2 linked regions of the Ketobacter alkanivorans genome follow. The protein of the gene in region 2 interacts with the protein of the main gene of each other region in a pairwise test. Links are inferred from orthologs where the notes say so. Each region holds a gene or a part of one and is shown on either strand. Other genes may lie near its edges.

The links.
Region 1: the proteins of def (region 2) and Kalk_RS01635 interact in binary tests that used the Escherichia coli proteins (3 or more experiments, as listed by UniProt). The link is inferred for Ketobacter alkanivorans from one-to-one orthologs.

What each region holds. Positions count from the first base shown.
Region 1 is NZ_CP022684.1:356,709-365,860, forward strand. The notes cover bases 5,443-8,325. They hold Kalk_RS01635 (aspartate-semialdehyde dehydrogenase), read right to left. Parts: upstream 7,454-8,325; coding sequence 6,431-7,453; downstream 5,443-6,430. Other genes in these bases: Kalk_RS01630 (FimV/HubP family polar landmark protein), read right to left, coding at 5,443-6,086; leuB (3-isopropylmalate dehydrogenase), read right to left, coding at 7,472-8,325. Also shown: trpA (tryptophan synthase subunit alpha), read right to left, coding at 1-136; trpB (tryptophan synthase subunit beta), read right to left, coding at 162-1,376; Kalk_RS01620 (phosphoribosylanthranilate isomerase), read right to left, coding at 1,363-1,983; tRNA pseudouridine(38-40) synthase TruA, read right to left, coding at 2,066-2,857; more of Kalk_RS01630, read right to left, coding at 2,949-5,442; more of leuB, read right to left, coding at 8,326-8,557; leuD (3-isopropylmalate dehydratase small subunit), read right to left, coding at 8,597-9,152.
Region 2 is NZ_CP022684.1:2,661,943-2,675,146, reverse strand. The notes cover bases 3,426-6,189. They hold def (peptide deformylase), read right to left. Parts: upstream 5,182-6,189; coding sequence 4,669-5,181; downstream 3,426-4,668. Other genes in these bases: Kalk_RS11420 (LysM peptidoglycan-binding domain-containing protein), read left to right, coding at 5,430-6,189; fmt (methionyl-tRNA formyltransferase), read right to left, coding at 3,638-4,585; rsmB (16S rRNA (cytosine(967)-C(5))-methyltransferase RsmB), read right to left, coding at 3,426-3,602. Also shown: Kalk_RS11445 (TrkH family potassium uptake protein), read right to left, coding at 1-804; Trk system potassium transporter TrkA, read right to left, coding at 817-2,193; more of rsmB, read right to left, coding at 2,265-3,425; more of Kalk_RS11420, read left to right, coding at 6,190-6,479; Kalk_RS11415 (OmpP1/FadL family transporter), read left to right, coding at 6,811-8,442; Kalk_RS11410 (retropepsin-like aspartic protease family protein), read left to right, coding at 8,512-9,675; Kalk_RS11405 (permease), read left to right, coding at 9,739-10,821; Kalk_RS11400 (putative bifunctional diguanylate cyclase/phosphodiesterase), read left to right, coding at 10,869-13,163. UniProt on the Escherichia coli protein: Removes the formyl group from the N-terminal Met of newly synthesized proteins. Requires at least a dipeptide for an efficient rate of reaction. N-terminal L-methionine is a prerequisite for activity but the enzyme has broad specificity at other positions.

The sequences.
Region 1 (9,152 bases), 2.3 Mb from region 2 along the record:
CTGCGCCATTTTCTGCCAGGTTGTGCAGCAAGGGCACTGTGGCGTCCAACTGAGGATCACCGGCAGTGATAAATGGGATCAGTGCTTTTCTATTTTGTTGCTTCAGATTTTGAAGACACGCCTTGATACGGCTCATCCAATAAACTCCTTACTGTACCGTACTAGAGAGTGATGCCGTCGATCTCGGCAACGGTAAGAATATCTTTGTCACCACGGCCAGACAGGTTCACTACTATGATCTGGTCTTTATCCATCGTGGGCGCAAGCTTGGCGGCATAAGCCAATGCGTGACTTGATTCCAGAGCCGGCATGATGCCCTCCACTAAAGTGAGGGTTCGGAATGCGCTCAGCGCTTCGTCATCGGTGGCCGCCACATAATCAACTCTGCCACAATCCTTCAACCAGGAATGCTCAGGGCCAACACCAGGGTAATCAAGGCCAGCGGACACGGAATGGGTATGCATGATCTGGCCTGCATCGTCTTCCATAAGATAGGTGCGATTGCCATGCAAAACGCCAGGGCGGCCAGCACACAGTGGCGCGGCGTGTTGCCCGCTTGCCAACCCTAAACCGGCAGCTTCAACACCGTACATCTTGACCGACTCATCAGACAGGAAGGGATGGAACAAGCCAATGGCGTTAGAACCACCACCCACACACGCAACCAGAGCATCCGGCAACTGGCCGGTTTGATCCTGGCACTGGCGGCGGGCTTCGCGGCCTATAACGCACTGGAAATCGCGTACCAGTTTGGGGTAAGGATGAGGTCCGGCAACGGTACCGATGATGTAGAAAGTGTCGTCCACGTTGGTTACCCAATCGCGCAACGCTTCGTTCATGGCGTCCTTAAGGGTTTTGGTGCCAGACGTCACCGGGGTCACTTTCGCACCCAACAGTTTCATTCGGTATACATTCAGGGATTGACGTTTTACGTCTTCAGCCCCCATGAATACCTCGCACTCCAAACCTAAACGGGCTGCTACGGTAGCACTGGCCACGCCATGCTGCCCGGCACCGGTCTCGGCAATGACGCGACGCTTACCGGTGTATTTTGCCAACAGTGCCTGACCGATGGTGTTGTTTACCTTATGGGCGCCAGTGTGATTTAAGTCCTCGCGCTTTAGATATATCTGGGCACCGCCCAGTTGCTTCGACCAGCGCTCGGCGTGATACAGGGGCGAAGGACGCCCCACATAATGGGCAAGATCATAGTCAAAGGCGGCCTGAAATTCAGGGTCTTTGGACAGTTTGTTATAGATCTCTTCCAATTCATCCAACGCAGACATGAGGGTTTCAGAGACAAAGCGGCCACCGTAAGGGCCGAAGTTTCCGAAATCATCCGGCGTAGTCAGAAAATCACGCTCATTTTGAGACACTGTGTACTCCTGTGATAAAAGCTTGCATCAACGCATTGTCTTTCTTGCCTTTGGCGGCTTCTACGCCACCGCTGACATCCACCGCCCAAGGCCGAACCTGGCGAACTGCATCCGCTGCATTTGAGGGATCAAGTCCGCCGGCTAGAACGATAGGTTTACTGAGTCCTTTGGGCACTGCCTGCCAATTAAATGTCTGGCCGGTGCCACCGGGCTGACCCGCCACAAAGGTGTCGAGAAGAATACCACGACTGCTGTGATATGTCTGACATTGTGCGGCCAAATCCGTACCCGCTTTCATCCGAATTGCCTTGATATAAGGCCGCCCCCAGGCGCTGCATTCGGCCTCTGATTCATCACCATGAAATTGCAGCAAATCCAATGGTACCGCCTCCAGCACAGAGCGCAGAAAACCAGGATCAGCATTCACAAACAGCCCTACAGTGGAGACAAATGGCGGCAGTTGTTCCAAAATGGATTTGGCTGTTTGAATGTCGATGTTGCGGGGACTGGGCTCATAGAACACGAAGCCGAGGGCATCCGCACCCGCGCCACAAGCCGCCAGAGCATCTTCAAGATTGGTGATTCCGCAGATTTTTACCCGTGTCACAAGGCTAACTCTTTCATGCTGCTTGTAAAGATCGCAAGTTTAACAGAATCGCTATGGCCTAAGGCAAGGAATTCACTTGCGTCTAACTGAGTGGCATAAACGGGGCATCAGGTTCCGGCTCGGGAATGTTAAACTCCTCGGGATACCCCACCCGCATAAAAAACAGCCCGTACGGTGGTGCGGTGACGCCACCGAGGTTCCTGTTGCGATGACCCAGTACATCCTCGATCCATGTGAGCGGCTCTTTGCCGCTGCCTATGGCCATCAGCACCCCAGCAATATTGCGCACCATGTGCTGCAGGAAAGCATTCGCCTGTATATCCATCACGATCAAATGACCTCGACGATAAAGGCTGATGTGGTGAATTGTACGAACCGGGGACTTGGCCTGGCAGCCTTGCGCCTGGAATGAACTGAAGTCGTGCTCCCCCACCAAAACCTGGGCAGCGTGGTGCATCAAATCGGCATCAAGAGGTCGGAAGTTCCAAGTCATGTGCTGCATACCCAGAGCGGGTCTGACTGGGTGATTATAAATCACGTATCGATATGAGCGTGAAAGCGCCGAAAAGCGCGCGTGAAAAAGATCCGACACCGGTTTGGCCCAACGAACCGAGATGCTATCCGGAAGATTGGTATTGCAGCCGAAAATCCAACCTTTATCTTTGCGCAGGGATTCCGTGTCGAAATGCACTACCTGTCCAACACCGTGCACGCCGGTATCGGTTCGGCCTGCACAGATAACTTGAACCGGGTGATTGGCGACCTTGCTTAAAGCGGCTTCAAGGTTCTGCTGGACGGATTGTGGATCATGCTTTTGTCGCTGCCAGCCACAGTAATGCCTGCCATCGTACTCAACCCCCAAAGCCACCCGCATACTTTTACCCTACAAAGATAAGTCGCAACAAAACGAAAAGAGGGCCATCAAGGCCCCCTTACGAGAATGGTACGAATAAGCTAGAAAGGAATCAAGACTCAAGGCGCGTTAACAGATCCTTGGCCTCTTGCTTCTGGTTGTCATTACCTTCCACCATTACCTCATCCAAAATGTCTTTGGCGCCATCACGATCACCCATGTCGATGTAGGCTCGCGCCAAATCCAGCTTGGTGGAGGCTTCATCCGCATCGGACAGGAAATCCATCTCTTCAGATGAGTCATCGTTGTCATTCGCGGCACCTGCTGCCGGAGCCGCACCCAAACCTGAAGCAATCACAGTTGCATCCAGGTCGTCGTCTAGATTGAGGTCGGCCGGTTCAGACTTGCTTTCAGGGAAGTCTGCTTCAAGGTCAAAATCCAATTCGTCAGCCAGCTGCGCGGCAGACATGGAATCCAGAACAGGTTCGTCATCAGACGATGATTCTGGCTGCAAATCAGGCTGGATCGACTCAGGCTGTGATGGCACCTCAGCCAGTGGAAGCTCAGGCTCGGAGTCTGACGGTGGCTGAATAACGGTTTCGTCTTCGGAGAAATCCAAACTGGGTGTTTCATCCAGCTCTGTCGTCGACGCATCGAAGTCCAAATCGAAATCCATGCTTTCGTCTGTGCTGGCTTCTGGGGTCGGTGCTGATTCAGCATCGAGAGCTTCGAAATCAAGTGACAGATCAGTATCTGGAGTCTCGACATTGCTGACATCATCCAAAGAGAAGTCGGCATCGAAATCAAGGGCACCTTCATCGAGGGTGCTTTCGCCGTCAGTGGGCTCAGGCGTGGTCAGAGGCTCGCTGGGTACATCTTCCCCGAACGCCGTATCCAGGTCGAAATCCATTGCAGCTGGGTCGGATGCAGCCTCAGGCTGATCATCGCTGACAGCAGTACCTTCGTCTGTGGTTTCATCGTCCAAATTCAGATTCAAATCAAAATCCAGACCTGCCACATCGCTGGTTGCTTGTGGTTCACCTGCTGCCTCGGTTTGGTCTGCGCCGAAGCTTGCCCCGGTGTCTTCCAGATCTGCAAGATCGAAATCCAAACCAGTATCTGAATCCAGATCCAGCTCACTTTCCAGTGAGGATGTCTCTTCATCGCTGGCAGCATCGATTTCGTCGAAATCAAAGGATTCCGCCGCACCTTCTGCCAACAGGGTTTCATCACCGTCGAAGTCAGAAGCCGGTGATTCGTCTGCAACCAACGAATCTTCTATGTCACCCAGCTTGCCACGCATTGAATCGGCTCGGCTGATGTCGGCGTCGGTGCCGATATCCTGCAGCACACGATAATGATTCATGAATACTTCGGGCTCGCCCGCCTCTGCACAAACTTCACAGAGTTTAAGGCGGATATCGGCACGCTCAGGCTCATTCTGAGCGGCTTTTTCAAGCATTTCGATGGCCTGAGGGAAACGGCCATAAGCGATATAAATATCCGCTTCGCCGATAACGTCTGTGGTTTGGGGAACCGTTTCTTCCACTGCGCTGGCTTCGACGGCCTCTTCGAAGGCGTCGTCTTCTTCCAGATCAACGGAGTCCAGCTCCATTAAGCTGTCATTGTCCTGGGATTCTGGCAGCTCGAACTCTTCGGGGAAATCCTCATCGGCGGACGCATCAGCTTGTTTGCGACGAGCCGCCACCAAACCAAGCACGATCAACAGCAAAATGGCGCCGCCACCTGCCGCCAGATACATTGGGTTAGCCATTATCTGGCTCAATATATCGTCTTTCGGTTGTTCTGGCTGCGGCGCTACCGCAGGCTCGGCAGGTGTAGAGGCAACTGGTGCAGTATCTTCCACCTGAACCCCGGCAAGCTCCTGCGACATGGCATCTTGCGGCTCTTCAGCCACAGGCTCTGCTGATGTGTCTTGCGGCTCTTCGGCGAAGTTATAGTCCACTTCTTCTGCTGTTTCTTCTGGCGCAATTAACTCGCCAGCTTTGATTTCGTCCGCAGGCTCTTCGGCAACAGTTGGTTCTGAAGTGGTATCTTCAACCGGCTCAGACCCGATGCTCGATTCGGTTTGGGCAGCCTGTTGCTGTGCCGCTTCCAGCTCACGTAATTTGGCTTGCAACGCAGCGATCTGCTCGTCTTTAAGAGTCAGCACTTTCTCGGAAGTATCGAGCTGATCTTCCAGATCGTTCATGCGCAGCTTGAGTTCTTCATTTTCGATTTTGAACTTGTCTACGTTTTCTTCGGCAACCACCAATTGATCACGCAGTTGCCCCTGTTGACCACTGCCACCCTGGCCGGAATCACCGCTGTCGCTACCGCCGGACACCAGCTTCAGGCGATCAGTTGCAGGGCCACTGGAAGGATCTTGCTCACGTGAGACGCTACGGCCGCTCAGATCAACCTGACGAGCTTCGGTAGCACCGGACTTGCTTGCTACCCGCTCACGCCAGCGCCGATTTTGCTCGGCGGCAAGTGCGATGGCATCGCGATTGGTCATTGCCATCACTTCCTCTTCAGAAGGTGCTCGCAGCACGGCCCCTTTCTTGAGAAGGTTGATGTTGTCGTCAATGAATGCATCTGGATTAATTCTTTGGATGGCCATCATCGTCTGCTGGATGCTGACGCGGTCGGATGGCTTCATGTTCTTGGCAATGGCCCACAGGCTATCGTTGCCGCTGATGGTGTGGGTGCCTTCGGCAGCCTCTGCATAACCACCACTGCTGTAGCTGGGTTGAGATTGCGATACACCTTCATAGGTTGAAACCGGTGCAGCTGGCTTCGGGGCAGTGCTGGCAGTCTGCGGCGCTTTGACGGGGCTGGCTGGCTGGGCGCTATAAATAGGAGGGTCAAGCAGCAAGGTGTATTCGCGAAGCAACCTACCGGCGGGCCAGTTTACTTCCACCAGGAAGTTAAGGAAGGGTTCCTTCACAGGTTTTCGCGAACGGATCTTGATGACCGATTTGCCTTGCGCGTTGACGATGACCTCAAATTTGAGATCAGTCAGAAAATGGAAACGCTCGACGTGGGCAGCCTGGAAATCATCTGATCCGGCCAGGGATGGCAGGATCTCTGTAGCGGTGAGTTCCCTGACCTGTACCAATTCAATTTCGGCGTCCAGAGGTTCACTCAATGCTGAATTGAGCTTGATTTCACCCAAACCCAGTGCGTTGGCCAACCCAGGGATAAGCACACCCACACCAAGCATTGCAGCGGCAAGTTTACGAACCATTATCTTTTCCTTCGCTTATGTGACCACTGGACAGCAGAGCCGCCCTTTAATTTTTCTTAAATTTGCTACTTCAGGTCTCGGCATGGCCTGAGGGCAGTCTAGGCATTTCCGTTCAAACTAACCTTCGAACCAGCTGACACACAACCCGTTGCAACAAATACGCATCCAGCAACCTGCTGATTTACTAACTTATTAACTTGCTTAGGAGAGGCTTTCATTTTTGAAAGCTACCCCCTAACAAGGATAGCTTTCAATTTGTGGTTGTCAGGCAAAATCTTGAATAATCGTGACCCAGTTACCCGATTAATCTAGAACCAGCCTGACAATAGTGAGGTAAGTATCAATTATAAATAGTGTTTTATCAACTCTTCGGCGATTTGCACGCTATTGGTGGCTGCACCTTTTCTGACGTTATCAGCCACGACCCACATATCAATGCCGCGGGGATGAGATATGTCATCGCGGATGCGACCAACAAAGGTGTCGTTATTCTCTGCCGCTTCGGTCACAGCTGTAGGGTAACCACCGGGTGAGCGGGTATCCAGCACGGTTACACCAGACGCTTTTTTCAGCAATTCAGTGACCTGTTCTGCGCTGATTTTCTCCTTGGTTTCGATGTGTACTGCTTCCGAATGGCCGTAGAATACGGGCACGCGTACGCAAGTAGGGTTCACCTGGATGCTGTCATCACCGAAAATCTTCTTGGTTTCCCACACCATCTTCATTTCTTCTTTGGTGTAGCCGTTCTCAAGAAACACATCAATTTGGGGCAGTGCGTTGAATGCGATCTGCTTAGGGTATACCTCGGCTTTAATGGGCTGACCATTGAGTAGATCGCGGGTCTGCACCGCCAGTTCTTCGATGGCCTCTTTGCCGGTTCCGGATACTGCCTGGTAGGTGGCAACATTGATGCGCTCGATGCCTACTGCATCGTATATGGGCTTCAGTGCCACCAGCATTTGAATGGTGGAACAGTTGGGGTTGGCGATGATGCCGCGGGTTTTGTATTCTGCAATGGCTTGCGGATTCACCTCGGGTACCACCAGAGGGATGTCATCGTCATAGCGGAAATGAGAGGTGTTATCGATCACGATACAACCTGCCGCCGCTGCTTTCGGGGCGAATTCCTCAGAGATAGACCCACCGGCTGAAAACAGGCCGATCTGAACCTTTGAGAAATCGAACTCTGCCAGGTTCTGGACCCGGATGTTTTTGCCTTTAAATTGGATGATCTTGCCTTCGGAGCGCTCGCTGGCCAGAGGGTAAAGATTACCCACCGGGAAATCGCGTTCTTCCAGAACACGGATCATGGTTTCGCCCACTGCACCGGTTGCACCCACTACTGCTACATCGTAAGTTTTACTCATAATGTCCTTCTTCAACTATCAGTTGCTTGATTTCAATACGTTTAATACGGCTTCGCCCATTTGCGAGGTGCTCACTTTTTGCGTGCCCTCGCTGTAGATGTCCGCTGTGCGATAACCTTGATCCAGAACCTTGCTTACTGCCGCTTCGAGTCTGTCTGCCGTGGCACCATGACCCAGGGAATAACGCAGCATCATGGCTGCCGACAGGATGGTGGCCAGTGGATTGGCAATGCCCTGCCCCGCTATATCGGGCGCCGAGCCGTGACAGGGTTCGTACATGCCCTTGTTGTTCTTATCCAGTGAGGCAGAAGGCAGCATGCCGATTGAACCGGTCAGCATGGCAGCAGCATCAGAGAGAATATCCCCGAACATGTTTCCCGTCACTATCACATCGAACTGTTTGGGAGCCCGGATCAACTGCATGGCGGCGTTATCCACATACATGTGACTCAACTTAACTTCGGGATACTCTTTATTGAGATCAGTCATGATCTCGCGCCACAGCTCGGTGACTTCCAGCACGTTGGCTTTATCCACTGAGCAGAGTTTTTTGCCCCGTTTCATGGCAGCTTCAAACGCAACCCGGCCTATACGAATGATCTCAGATTCGCTGTAAACATAGGTGTTGTAACCCTGACGCTCGCCGTTCTCAAGCGTGCGGATGCCACGAGGCTGGCCGAAATAAATGCCACCGGTCAGCTCCCGTACGATAAGGATATCCAGCCCGGACACCAACTCAGGCTTGAGGCTTGATGCCTCTGCCAGCTGGGGATACAGCATTGCCGGGCGCAGATTACCAAATAACTCCATCTCGGAGCGCAAACGCAACAGGCCCTTTTCGGGGCGGATGGCGATCTCAAGAGATTCCCATTTCGGGCCACCAATGGCACCAAACAAAATGGCATCCGAGGCCTTGGCCAGCTTAAGTGCATCCTCAGTCAGGGGAACCCCGGCGGCGTCGATTGAGGCACCGCCCACCAGCGCGTGATCGAACTCGAGCCCGAGGCTCTCTTGCTCATTAACGAAACGGAGAACGTTTTCCGCCTGCTCCATGATTTCCGGGCCGATGCCATCACCGGCCATGATCAATACATTCTTGGACATTTTGAATTCCGATTAATCTGTTGATTGCTTAAAACTTGTTTACTTTATGGCGTCGAACAACCAAGGGGCTGTCTGGCGGCGCGCGGCCTCGTATTCTTTAATCAGCTGAGCATCCTGCAAGGTCAGGCCAATATCATCAAGCCCCTCTAACAGGCAATGCTTGCGAAACGGATCGACCTCGAATTCGATGACGCTGCCATCAGGCTTACGGATTTGCTGATTGGCTAAATCGATCGTTAACGCATAGCCTTCATGGGCAGCTACCTGCTTGAACAGACCCTCAATAATATCTTCAGCTAAAACAATGGGTAACAATCCATTTTTAAAGCTGTTATTGAAGAATATATCCGCAAAGCTAGGGGCTAAAACGGTTCGAAATCCAAAATCCGTTAACGCCCAGGGCGCGTGCTCACGGCTGGAACCACAGCCAAAGTTGCGACGAGCCAACAATACGCTGGCACCTTTATAACGAGGCTGATTGAGCACAAAATCAGGGTTAATCGGGCGGTTGGTACAATCCTGCCCCGGCTGACCCTCATCCAGGTAGCGCAACTCATCGAACAAGTTCGGGCCAAACCCGGTACGCTTGATGGAC
Region 2 (13,204 bases):
GTAGGAGCTGATACTGCGGCGGCGCCAGGCAACAAAGTGCAGGCCAAAGTTGATACCCGCCAACAGCATGAAGAGCACGGTAATCAGTTCGATGGCGGCGCTATCGAAGTAGCCAATGCTCTCATTGTGGGTTGAAAACCCACCGATGGCCACGGTGGAAAAGCTGTGGCTGATGGCGTCGAACAGGTCCATGCCGCACATCCAATACGCCAGGGCGCAGGTGATGGTTAGGGATACATAGATGTACCACAGGGCTTTGGCGGTTTCGGTAATGCGGGGGGTGAGCTTGTTATCCTTTACCGGGCCTGGGGCTTCGGCACGGTAAAGCTGCATGCCCCCAATGCCCAGCATGGGTAAAATAGCCACCGCCAGTACGATGATCCCCATGCCGCCCAGCCACTGCATTTGTTGGCGGTAAAACAGGATCGACTTGGGCAGGTTGTCGATGTCGCTGATCACGGTGGCGCCGGTGGTGGTCAGCCCGGAAATGGATTCGAACACGGCATCAGCCACGTCCATATGCGGTTCGTTGCCTAACATAAAGGGTATGGCGCCGTAACACCCCAGCACCGTCCAGAACAGCACGACCACCACAAAGCCGTCTCGTACTCGCAGATCCTGTTTGCGATTTTGCACCGGTAGCCAGCACAGCAGGCCCGAGATCAGGGTAATGGCAAAGGCGAAAAAGAACTGTCTTTCACCGCCATCATCATAGATCAGTGCCACCATTGCCGGAATCAGCATGGTGCTGCTGTACACCATCAACAGCAGGCCAAGAATGCGAAGTATGACAGCGGGATGCATACAGGCTCCAAATTAGAAGAAGGTGATTCCCACCTGGAACAGGCGCTCGACATCCTGAATGCGGCGCTTGTCGATCAGGAACAACACCACGTGATCATCGGACTCCACCACGATATCGTCGTGGGCAATCAGCACCTGATCCTTGCGCACGATAGCACCGATAGTGGTGCCCTCCGGCAAGTCGATGTCACCAATGGCCTTACCCACTACCTTGGAGGATTTCTCATCTCCGTGGGCGATGGCTTCGATGGCCTCGGCCGCGCCGCGCCGCAAGGAATGTACATTGGCCACATCCCCTCGCCGCACATGGGTCAGCAAGCTGCCGATGGTGGCCTGCTGGGGTGAGATGGCGATGTCGATGTCGCCGCCCTGCACCAGATCCACGTAGGCGGGGTTGTTGATCAATGCCATCACTTTGCGCGCACCCAGGCGTTTGGCCAGCATGGAGGACATGATGTTGGCCTCATCGTCGTTGGTCACGGCGATGAAGATGTCGGTGTCTTCTACGCTTTCTTCCAGCAGCAGATCCTGATCGGAGGCGTTGCCGCGGATAACGATGGTTTTGTTGAGTTTCTCGGCGAGAAAACCGCAGCGTTCCGGGTTGCGTTCGATGATCTTAACCTGATAGCGGCTTTCCAGTGCCTCGCACAAGCGTTCGCCGATGTTGCCACCCCCGGCGATGATGATTTTTTTGTAGTTGTGTTCCAGCCCGCGCAGCTCGCTCATCACCGCCCGAATGTGGTTTTTGGCGGCGATGAAGAAGACTTCGTCATCGGCTTCGATGATGGTGGTACCTTCGGGGATAATGGGGCGATCGCGGCGGAATATGGCAGCAACGCGGGTGTCTACTGCGGGCATGTGCTGGCGCAGGTAGCGCAGTTCACGGCCCACCAGTGGCCCGTTGAAGTAGGCTTTCACCGCAACCAATTGCAGTTTGCCCTCGGCAAAGTCCAGCACCTGCAATGCGCCGGGGTGCTCGATCAGACGGGTGATGTGGTTGGTGACCACCTGCTCCGGCGAGATGATGACATCAATGGGGAAGGCTTCGTTGCCGAACAGACCTTTGCTTTTGGCCAGATAACTGGCGGAACGCACCCGGGCGATTTTGGTGGGGGTGCGGTGCAATGAATAGGCAACCTGACACGCTACCATGTTGATTTCGTCGGAGTTGGTGACGGCAATGAGCATGTCGGCGTCGTCGGCACCGGCCTGGCGCAGTACGGTGGGATAGGAGGCCATGCCGGATACGGTACGAATGTCGTAACGATCCTGCAGCTCTTGTAGTCGCTCGGAGTCGGTGTCTACTACGGTAATGTCATTATGCTCACTGGCCAGGTTGGCTGCCAGTGTGCCGCCAACTTGGCCTGCACCCAGAATGATGATTTTCATGCTGCAGTTTCGCTTTGTCTTTTCAGGTTCACGAACAGGGCTCTCATCCTATCACGATAGTCGTTGCGCGTTCATTGCGCTTGTGTGTCGTCATGTTGCACGGGTTTCTGTTTGATGGCGCAGTAATAAAATCCATCGTGGCCGTTAATGGTGGGAAACAATTGGCGGCCGCAATCGTGGCCGATGCCCCACTCTGCCGCGATGGTTTGGGCCTTTGCATGACGCTGGTGTTGCAGGAACTGGTGCACTACCCGGCTGTTTTCCTGGGGCAGTATGGAGCAGGTGGCGTACAGCAGGGTACCGCCGGGTTTCAGTAAAGAAAACGCAATTTGCAGCAGGTGTTGCTGAGTGTCCGCCAGTTTGCCAATGTCGGAACGCTTGCGCAGCCATTTGATGTCCGGGTGGCGGCGGATAACACCGGTGGCAGAACAGGGTGCATCCAGCAAAATTCGATCAAAACGTGATTGCGGATGATCCTGTGCGTACTGTTCCAGGCTGGCGTGAACGAGGTTGGCATTCAGATGCAGGCGATCCAGGTTCTCCTGTACCCGCTGCAGCCGCTGGCCGTCCATATCCAGTGCCACTACTTCGGCCAGGGCGGGTTGTTGTTCCAGCAAATGGCAGGTTTTGCCGCCGGGCGCTGCGCAGGTATCTAGGATGCGCTCCCCCGGTTGCGGGTCAAGCAGAAAGGCGCTCAGTTGGGCCGCTTCATCCTGCACCGAAACCCAGCCTTCACGAAAGCCGGGCAGTTCGTCGACATCACAGGGTTTCTCTAAATAGAGTGCGCTGGCTGCCAATTGACCGATACGGGCACCGATGCCGCGCTCTTTGAGTCGGGCCATATAGTCATCGCGACTGTTGTGCAGGCAGTTTACCCGCAGACACATGGGGCCTGGTTCATTGTTGGCTTTAAAGATGGCGTTGGCTTGTTCTGGCCAAGCCGCTGTTACCGCATCCATTAGCCACTTGGGGTGCGCCGTTTGGATGGAGCTGCTGTCGGGCAAGCTGGTTTCCAGTAGTGCTTTATCGCGTTGGGCGCGACGCAGCATGCCGTTGATGACTTTTACTGCCCAGTCTTTATTCAGCTGGCGACAGGCCTCGACGGTTTGGGATATGGCGGCATGATCGGGAATGCGCAGGTAGAACATTTGATACAGGCCGATTAAAAGCAGGGCGTGCAGGTCGGCGTCTTTGGGTTTGAAGGGCTGGCGGATTAAGGGAGCGGCCAGTTTGTCCAGTCGGATATACCAGCGGCAGACACCGAAGCAGATCTCCTGCAGCAGACCTTTGTCCTTGTCTTCCTCTGCCACTTTCGGCATCAGATCAGACAGTGAGCGCAGCTGCAGGTTCTGCCGGTTCAGCGGCAAAACTTGCTCCAGGATTTGGGCCGCACGGGCACGGGTGTTCAGACTGCTCGGGTCTGGCTGCGAATAGGGGCGCTGGCTCAAAGGAAGCGCTTCCCGATGTTGAACCAGTCCGCTTTGGAATTGAGGATGGCGGCTACTGGTAGGCGTTTGCCACCCGGCAGTTGCAACTGGTGCAGGCGCAATACGCCGCTGCCGGTGGCTACATCCAGACTGTCTTTGTGCACGGCGACGAGGGTGCCCGGCTCGGCGCTGCTGCCCTGATCCGCCAGGCTGGCTTGCCATACCCGGATGATGTTGTCGTCCAGCTGGGTGTGGGTAACCGGCCAGGGGTTGAAGGCGCGTACCAGATCGTTCAGCTCTTGGGCGGTCCGCTGCCAGTCCAGTTTGCCCTCCTCTTTGCTGAGCTTGTGGGCGTAGGTAGCCAGGTTGTTATCCTGCGGTTCTGCGGTGGCGGTGCCGGCAGCCAGGCTGTCCAGCGCTTCAAGTATGGAGGTGGCTCCGATCCGGGCCAGACGATCATGCAGGCTGCCGCCGGTGTCGTCGGGGCTGATGGGGGTGCGCGCTTTCAGCAGCATGTCGCCGGTGTCCAATCCAACATCCATCTGCATGATGGTGACGCCGCTTTCGGTGTCGCCAGCGGCAATGGCGCGCTGGATCGGGGCCGCACCACGCCAGCGCGGTAATATGGAGGCGTGGACGTTGATGCAGCCTAAGCGTGGCGCATCCAGCACCACTTTTGGCAGGATCAGACCGTAAGCCACCACAACCATGATGTCAGCATTGAGGGCAGAGAGGTGCTCTACGTCTTCGGTCTGCTTGAAATTAAGGGGCTGGTAGACCGGTATATTGTGCTCTTGGGCTAATGCTTTAACCGGGCTGGGGGTGAGTTTGCGGCCGCGGCCAGCCGGTCGGTCGGGCTGGGTGTAGCAGGCAATCACCTGATGGTGCGAGCCCAATATGGATTGCAGTACTTCAGCCGCGAATTCGGGGGTTCCGGCGAAAATGACTTTCAGGGGTGCACTCAAGACAGAGTTCCTGTGCTGGCGATGGTTTAAATGATGGCTGATATCGGTGGGGCGGGTCAGCGAACCCGGTTCCGAGCCCCGCTTTAGCGGATCTTGACCTTGTCTTTCTGTTCTTTCACCAGCTTCTTGCGGATACGCTCCCGTTTCAGCTTGGAGATGTGATCCACGAACAGCTTGCCATCAAGGTGATCCAGCTCATGCTGTACGCACACCGACAGGATGCCATCGCACTCCATTTCGAAGGGCTCGCCATCCCGGTTCAGCGCTTTCAAACGGATTTTTTCGGCGCGGGTGACGGTTTCGTAGTAGCCGGGCACCGACAGACAACCTTCGTCAAAATCCTGTTCGCCGGAGATCACCTCAAATTCAGGATTGATCAGTACCAAAGGTTGATCTTTCTCTTCACTGACGTCGATAACCACAATACGTTGGTGCACGTTCACCTGCGAGGCGGCCAGGCCAATGCCCGGGGCGTGGTACATGGTTTCCAACATATCATCAGCCAGCTTGCGTATGTTGTTGTCTACTTTTGTGACCGGCTTCGCCTTTGTACGCAGACGAGGGTCAGGAAATTCAAGAATATCCAGTATTGCCATCTTGAGAATGCCACTTTTCTAGTATAACTATAGATATTGTTGCTAAGATTATGATCATACAGGATTTGCTGTGTTGGTTTTTGCCAAACTTGTCTAAACTGTTAGTCAGATTGCGCAAAACACTCCACGGTAAATCGGTCTATAGTGAAATGTAGGCGAATTCCAGTGTGCTGGTGTTTTGCCGTTTCCCGTATGCGAAAAAACTGCCTGATCAATCAGGCGCTGATAATGATAAAGGGATTCTCACCATGATGAAATCATTTCTCAGGCTGGCAGGTGGCTGTTTGCTGAGCATCGCCATGCAGGTATCGGCTGTGGAACTTAAGCCGGGCCACCCTGATGTCTACCCGGTGAAGCAGGGTGATACCCTGTGGGACATTTCCAATGCTTTTCTGAGCAACCCCTGGTTGTGGCCTGAGCTGTGGCACGTTAACCCACAGATCAATAACCCGCACCTTATTTACCCTGGCGATCTGATCAAGCTGGTGTATGTGAATGGCAAGCCGGGCCTCACCGTTGAGCGTGGCCCCATGGTGTTCAAGAAAGGTGACACCGTGAAGCTGTCTCCTGAGGTGCGCAGCGAGCCACTGCAATCGGTGATTCCTGCTATTCCCCTGGAGCATATCCAGAGTTTTCTCAAGAATAGCCGGGTCATGACTGAGGAAGAGATCAATGCCTCACCTTATATCCTGGCCGGTGATGAAGATCATATCGTGATGGGGCTGGGCGATTATATGTACGCCCGTCATGTCCCTGGCTGGGAAAACCCTCATCAGAGCTATGGTGTGTATCGTAAAGGCGCGGCTTATGTTGATCCCGAGTCCAAAGAGCTGCTGGGCTTTGCCGCCATCGATATGGGGTTGGCGCGTTTTGAAAACAGCGAAGGTGAAGTGGCCCGTTTTAAGGTTACCAACTCTAATGAAGATATCCGCCCTAACGACCGTCTGATTCCCACCGAAGAGCGTAAAGTGGATTCGGTATTTTACCCCAAGTCACCTGAAGGTGAGGTGGAAGGTCAAATTCTGCATGTGTTCAGTGGTGTGCGTAACGTAAGCCAGTACGATGTGGTGGTGTTGAACCGCGGTGAGCGAGAGGGTTTGATGATTGGTGATGTGCTGGCGGTACACACCAAGGGTTCCATTGTAAAAGACCGGATCACCCTGGAGCTGGTTAAGTTGCCGGACGAGCGGCGTGGGATATTGATGGTGTTCCGTACCTTTGAAAAGGTCAGCTACGGTTTGATTCTGCGTGCCGAGGCGCCTTTGCAAGTGGGTGATGTGGTCAAAAACCCGACCTGATGAGCTCCAGACGTCAGCGTCCAGTATTAGTGCACAATTTAAACAACCCGCTACCAAGCGGGTTGTTTCGTTTCTGGGGCCGAAAGATTACAAATTCTAACAAATCAAAGTGTTATGGAACATTGCCCTGCTCTTTGAGCTTATAAAACAGTCAATTCCATTAAATTCATTAGGTTGCGGCTGATAGGTCTATTATGCGGTGGGGCGGTTGCCGAATACCCGCACCTCAATGTCTTTTTGGTCAAGATCTGGCCCGGTCAGTTGGCTAACAATACCGTTTAAAACTCTGCCATGATTGGCAGCATAAAAATAAGAACGGTATCACAGCACTATGATCACATTCCCAGGCAAGCGCCAATTGGCGCCTCTCGTTGTTTCTGTTTTGCTCAGTGCCCCAGCCGGTGCTCAGCTTTCTCACAATTTGTCCATTGGCAACCCGGTGGCGCTGGCCATGGGTAATTCCGCCACTGCCTCGGTACGGGGCCCGGATGCAATTCATTACAACCCGGCGGCACTGGCTTTGGTCAAGACCAAGTATGAGCAGTACAAGTTGCAGACGGCGTTTTTTAATCATGAAGGCACCGTCAGTGGTGCTGCGCCAGGGCGCAGTTATGATCCAATCAGCAACCCGGACTTTGCCGACGAGCCCTTGTTGCAGGGAGAGCAGTCTCGGGATGTGTCGGTAGACAGTCCGTCGGTCTATCTGCCTTTTTTCGGGCACACGTCATTACCGTTTTTGGTTGCACCGGGTTACGGTTTTGCGCTGCGCGGTGGTACGAATGATCAGTTTGTATTTGCCAACTCGGCCTTTGCAGTGCAGATCTTCGGTTATGAGCGGGATATGGACAATGTGGGGGCGTTCAATGGTCAGCGTTTCGGCATTACCCGTCTGGCTTACTTCAACCCCTCTGTTGGCTTTGAACTCTCGGATAATCTCTATATGGGGGGCTCCATAGGTTTCTCCTGGCAGGGCTTGGGGGTTACCACCCGCACCCGCAGTGTGCTGGATACGGTGGGTGGTCTCAATGCGCTGGCGGCGAATCTGGCATCCCAGGTGGGACTGGATCTGGATTTGGGGTTGAACCCCTATAACGATGTGGGCGTGTTGGAGGTAGAAGCAGAAGATCCTCTGTCAGTGGCATTTACCCTGGGCCTGCTGTGGCAGCCTACCAGTTGGCTGTCGGTGGGGGCGACCTATCAAAGTGAAGGCAAATCCCATATGAAAGGTGATTACAGCCTCTCCTACACCCAGAGCTTTAATGAATTGATGTTGGGGTTGCAGCCGGCGGATGGCGCGCTGGCGGTTCTGGGTGGCGGCCCCATCAGCGGGGCGACCCGTCAAACCGGCGATGTGGAAATTGATTTTATCCAGCCGCAGTGGGCTTCGGTGGGCGTGTCCATGCTGGTGACACCGGACTGGCGCGTCAATGTGGACGTCAAATGGGTGGATTACAGCGTTTTGAAAGAGCTGGTGTTCGAGTTTGATCAGCCGCTGGACTATCTGGTGCTGGCCAGTGTGGTGAACAATTTGTCCGATATTTATACCGCAGGCCAGATCGGCGGCGATTACGCTGATCCGGATGAGCTGCGTCTGCAGCGCCGCTATGAGGCGGTGGTGGATGCGTCCTTTGGGGTGGAATATCGCTACAATGACAATCTGTTTTTGCGGGCCGGTTATGAGCCGCGTTCGTCTTCAATTCCCGAAAATCGTCAGGATCTGTTGATTCCCATTGGTGATGCGGATTTGTACACAGTGGGTTTTGGCTATCGCATGGGTAAGCATTCGCAGCTGGACGCAGGTTTTGGTTATCTGGTGTCGGAGATTCACATTGATCCCGGTGAAAGTCGTAATGCCAACTCAACCCTGGAAGGTGATGTGGTCTACAACCCCTATCGCGGATTGAAGATTGATCACAAACTGGAGGCGTATATTTTCTCCGTCACGTATTCCACCCATTTTTGAGTTCTGCCATAGTTAGCCCTTTGGCGTTATGCGCATGGTTGCAGCCATTGGACTGAACGGAATTCTATAGTGACGAAAACAACCCCTTGGCTGTTATGCCTGCTGGTTGGATTTGCGCTGGGCTGGTGGAGCGCAGTGCAGTGGGTTTCGCCTGTTGCGACAGCGACATCCCCGCTGAGTGGACAATCACCTGAGCCCGCATCCAAGCCAGCGGATACGCCGGTGGATCTGGGCGGCAATGCCGTGAGCCGCTGGCTGCAACTGGATCAGCCGGAAGCCCTGATTGCGTACCTGGACACCCCCGCACTGAGTCTGCCCGGGCGCCAACAGGCGTTACAGCAGCTGGACGATACTCTGTTGCAGTGGCAAGACGAGCAGCAGTGGGGGCGGCTGTTGTTATGGCTGGAGCCCTTGCATACCTGGGATCGTAATCGTGAATTGTGGCAGGATTGGTTGGCGAGCGCCCATGAAGGGTTGGGTCAACGGCGAGATGCCCTGCTGATACTGTTTGAGTCCCATGCCACGACCCTTTCTGCCCCGCGACGCCAGTATCTGATGGACAGTATTGAGCAATTGCTGGCCGATCAGCTGGCCCGGCAACGCACCCTCACCCCCACCCGCCTATCACAGAATTTTGAGTTGATGCCGCTGTTATTGCTGGCGCTGGAGAAACAGCCTCAATACGCACCCTTTGGCATCATGTTGTCCGATGTGTATGAAGCGTCTGGTGAATGGGAACAGGCGCTGTTTCAACTGCAGTTGTTGCCCTACAGCGACACCCACCAGCCGGCGATCGATGAGCGCAAAGAGCGCTTGGAGGAACAGCTGGCAGCTCAGCAAAGAGCCCAGGAGGGCATTGGTTTACAGCACCGCATGGGGCAGTTCGTGGTAACCGTTGTGTTTGATGAGCGCGTGGAACTGAACCTGATGATCGATACCGGCGCGACCATCACGGCCTTGAATGCCCGCGCCATTGCGTTGCTGCAACAGTACACGGATCTGCACACCACCGATCAGCAAGTGCAGGTGAACACCGCCAATGGCATGGTGGTGTCACCCCTGTATGAAATTGGCAGTATGCGGATCGGGGGATGGGAGCAACTCGATGTGCAGCTATTACAGGTGAATCTGCCGTCGGAGCATGTGGATGGTCTGTTAGGCATGAATTTTCTCAGCCGTTATGCGTTCTCCATCGATCAGGATCAGGCGCTGTTGTTCTTGGACAGCAAGTGAGGTTTGGCTTTATAGTGAGAGCTACTGCTAAACAGCCCACGCTAATGCGAGGCAAGGTGTACCATGAGCGAATCCTCCTGCTGTCATTCCCCCGCGCCTGATCCTAAACAAGGTCATGGCGATAGCTGTCATGATCATTCACGGGTTGACTGGCTGTTTTGGGGGTCGAGCGCTGTGTTGGCGATGTCCATTCTGGCGGCAGCCATGCCGGAGTCGTGGCTGCCGGACATCCCTTATTTGGTGACATTTATTACCGCCGAATGGGAGCTGGTGCAGGACATGTGGTTAGGCATGTTCATCGGTGTGTTTTCCATTGGTTTGATGAACCTATTGCCCAAAGACACCATCCTCAATGCCCTGGGCAGGCAACGGGGAGTGGGCAGTGTGTTGCGTGCGGCGGCGGCAGGCATTGTGCTGGATTTGTGCAACCACGGCTTGCTGCTTATCGCCGGTAAACTGTACAAAAGCGGCGTGCGTTATTCCCAGGTGCTGGCGTTTCTGATTGCTTCTCCCTGGAATTCCCTTTCCCTTACCATCGTGATGTTTGCCCTGCTGGGGTGGGCGTGGACGCTGACATTTATCGGTCTTTCCTTTCTGGTGGCGGTGGTGGCGGGCTTGATCGTCGATGGTATGGAAAGCCGAGGTTCCATTGAGGAAAACCCCTTTCGCGCTGAAACCGAGCGCGCCGAGAAAATTTCAGTGAAGGACAATGTACGGCGCATTCGGCGTGAACGGGGGCTGTTTCGAACCGTGTGTTTAGACAGCTTCAGTGAAAGCAAAATGATCATGCGCTGGTTGCTGTTCGGCATGGTATTGGCGGCACTGATCAAGACATTTGTATCCCAGGATGCCATGCAAACCTGGTTTGGGCCGACCTTGGTGGGCCTGGGTTTGACCCTGGTGGCCGCCACCGTGATTGAAGTGTGCTCGGAAGGCCTGCTGCCTATCGCTGCTGATCTGCTGACCCGTGCCGCTGCGCCGGGTAATGCTTTTACCTTCATGATGGCGGGGGTATCCACCGATTACACCGAGATCATGGTGTTAAAGGAAACCACCGGGCGTTGGAAAATGGCATTCGTGCTGCCGTTGGTGACCTTGCCCCAGATCCTCCTGCTGGGTGTGCTGCTGAATCAATTCTCTGCGTAAATACCGGCGTTTAAATTTGCAGGCTTTTTCCGGTAGTCAGGGCAACCTTGTCTATACTTGAAACAGACCCTTTTGCAGACGATTTGCTGCTCATGCGAGAAACATCACCCAAAACTTCACAAAGTGCTTCCAGCCTGTCGCGGCAGTTAACGGAAGCTTATGTGGCGCTGTCCAAATCTGAAGAAGTTTGGCAGTCCAGCCTGACCCAGGCGTTGCGTCACATAACCCAGACCTGCGCCAACGTGTTGGGGGTGGAACGTGCCAGTATCTGGCAGATCTCACCCGATATGGCGAAAATGGAGTGTTTGTGTCTCTATCTGGAAGAACAAAACCGTTTTGAAAGCGGATTGGTGCTGGAAGCCAGGGCTTACCCCCGGTACTTCAGCGCCTTGGCATTGGAGCGCGTGATCAATGCCAGTGACGCCCAACAAGATCTCCGCACCCGCGAATTTACCGAATCCTATCTGAAACCGCTGAATATCCAGTCGATGCTGGATGGCACCTTGCGCAACGAGGGTATTACCAAAGGCGTTTTGTGTCTGGAGCAGGTGGGGCAGCGCCGCTTTTGGACAGAAGACGAGCAAATTTTTGTGGCCTCTGTGGCGGACATGGTGTCACAAGTGCTGCTGTTCAGCTCATTCCGTGACCGAGAGATGCGTTTTCGTGCCCTGTTCGAAGGCTCCGGTGATGCGGTTTTTGTGCTCAATGGCCCCAGAATCATTGAATGCAACCCCGCTGCGTTTCGCATGTTTCGTGGTAATCGTGAGCAGTTGCTGGGGGCGACACCGGCAGACCTGTCTCCAGAGCTACAGCCCGACGGTTCCATCTCCTCCAGCGTGGCGGCCAGCCATATGCAGAACGCATTGGAAGGGGCAAGCCAGTTCTTTGAATGGACTCACCGGCGTCTGGATAACACGTTGTTCGATGCCGAAGTCACCCTCAACTCAGTCATGCTGGATGGGGTTAACTGCATTCTCGGCACCGTACGGGATGTGAGTGATCGCAAACAGGCAGAAGACGCACTGGTGCAGTCCCAGCGTCAGCTGGCCTACCGCGCCACCCACGATAGCCTGACCGAACTGCCCAACCGGGATTCATTGCACCTGAGTGCGTCCCGCATGCTGGCCCAAAGCAAGCTGCGCGGCCTTCAAGTGGCGGTGATTTTGCTGGATCTGAATCGGTTTAAAGACGTAAACGACACCCTCGGCCATCGTATCGGGGATTTTCTGCTGCAGCAGGTAGCCAAGCGCCTTTCGCTGCTGCATAAAGATAACGAGCTGGAGGTGTATCGCCTGGGGGGGGATGAATTTGCCCTGCTGAAAAGCCATGTGAGCAATCGGGATGAAGTGATTACGCTGGTGGACGCCGTGATTGAGGCCCTCAGCAAACCCTTGGATGTGGAGGGCATGTCACTGGAAATGGGCGCCAGCATCGGCGTGTCCTTCTTCCCCGAAAATGGCGACAACAGCCATGCCCTGCTGCGCTGCGCCGACGTGGCCATGTATCAGGCCAAAACCCACGGTGAGAATCTTCATTTCTACGATGCCAGTATGGATGCCAACAGCACCCGCCGCTTGACCATTCTGGCGGATCTGGGGGTGGCGATCCGCAGCAATCAACTGCAATTACACTATCAGCCCCGCATTGACCTCGCCACCGGTGCCTGTAACGGCTGCGAAGCGCTGCTGCGCTGGGTGCATCCGGAGCAGGGCATGATACCCCCCGGCGACTTCATCCCGCTGGCGGAAATGACCGAAATGATTCATCCGCTGAGCCTGTGGGTGCTGCGGGAGGCCCTGCGTCAGGTGCGTTGCTGGCTGGATGAGGGCAAAGAGATCGCCGTAGCGGTGAATCTGTCCGCCCGTAATTTGATCGATGTCCGCTGCCCCGCTTTGATCCAGTCGCTGTTGCATGAATTCGGGGTGCCCAATCATTTGTTGGAAATCGAAATCACCGAATCGGCTCTGATCACCGACCCGGAGCGCGCCCTGCAAGTGGTGCAGTCATTCCACGATTTGGGTTTGCATCTGGCCATCGACGATTTTGGCACCGGCTATTCCTCGATGAGCTATCTCAAGCGCCTGCCCATTCAGACCCTGAAGGTAGACCGTTCCTTCGTAAAGGAAATGCTCACCGATGAAGCCGACGCCGTGATTGTGCGCTCCACCATTGGCCTGGCCCACAGTTTTGGCCTCAACGTAGTGGCCGAAGGAGTGGAAGACGAAGCAACCCTGCAAGCCCTGTGCAACCTGCAATGCGAGCAGGCCCAGGGCTATCACATCAGCCGCCCCATCCCCGCAGCCGAATTTGATGCCTGGTATCTACAGCGCCGGGGCAATTAAAGCCCGATTTTTGCCTTGTGGACGTCTCTATAGCCTACCTT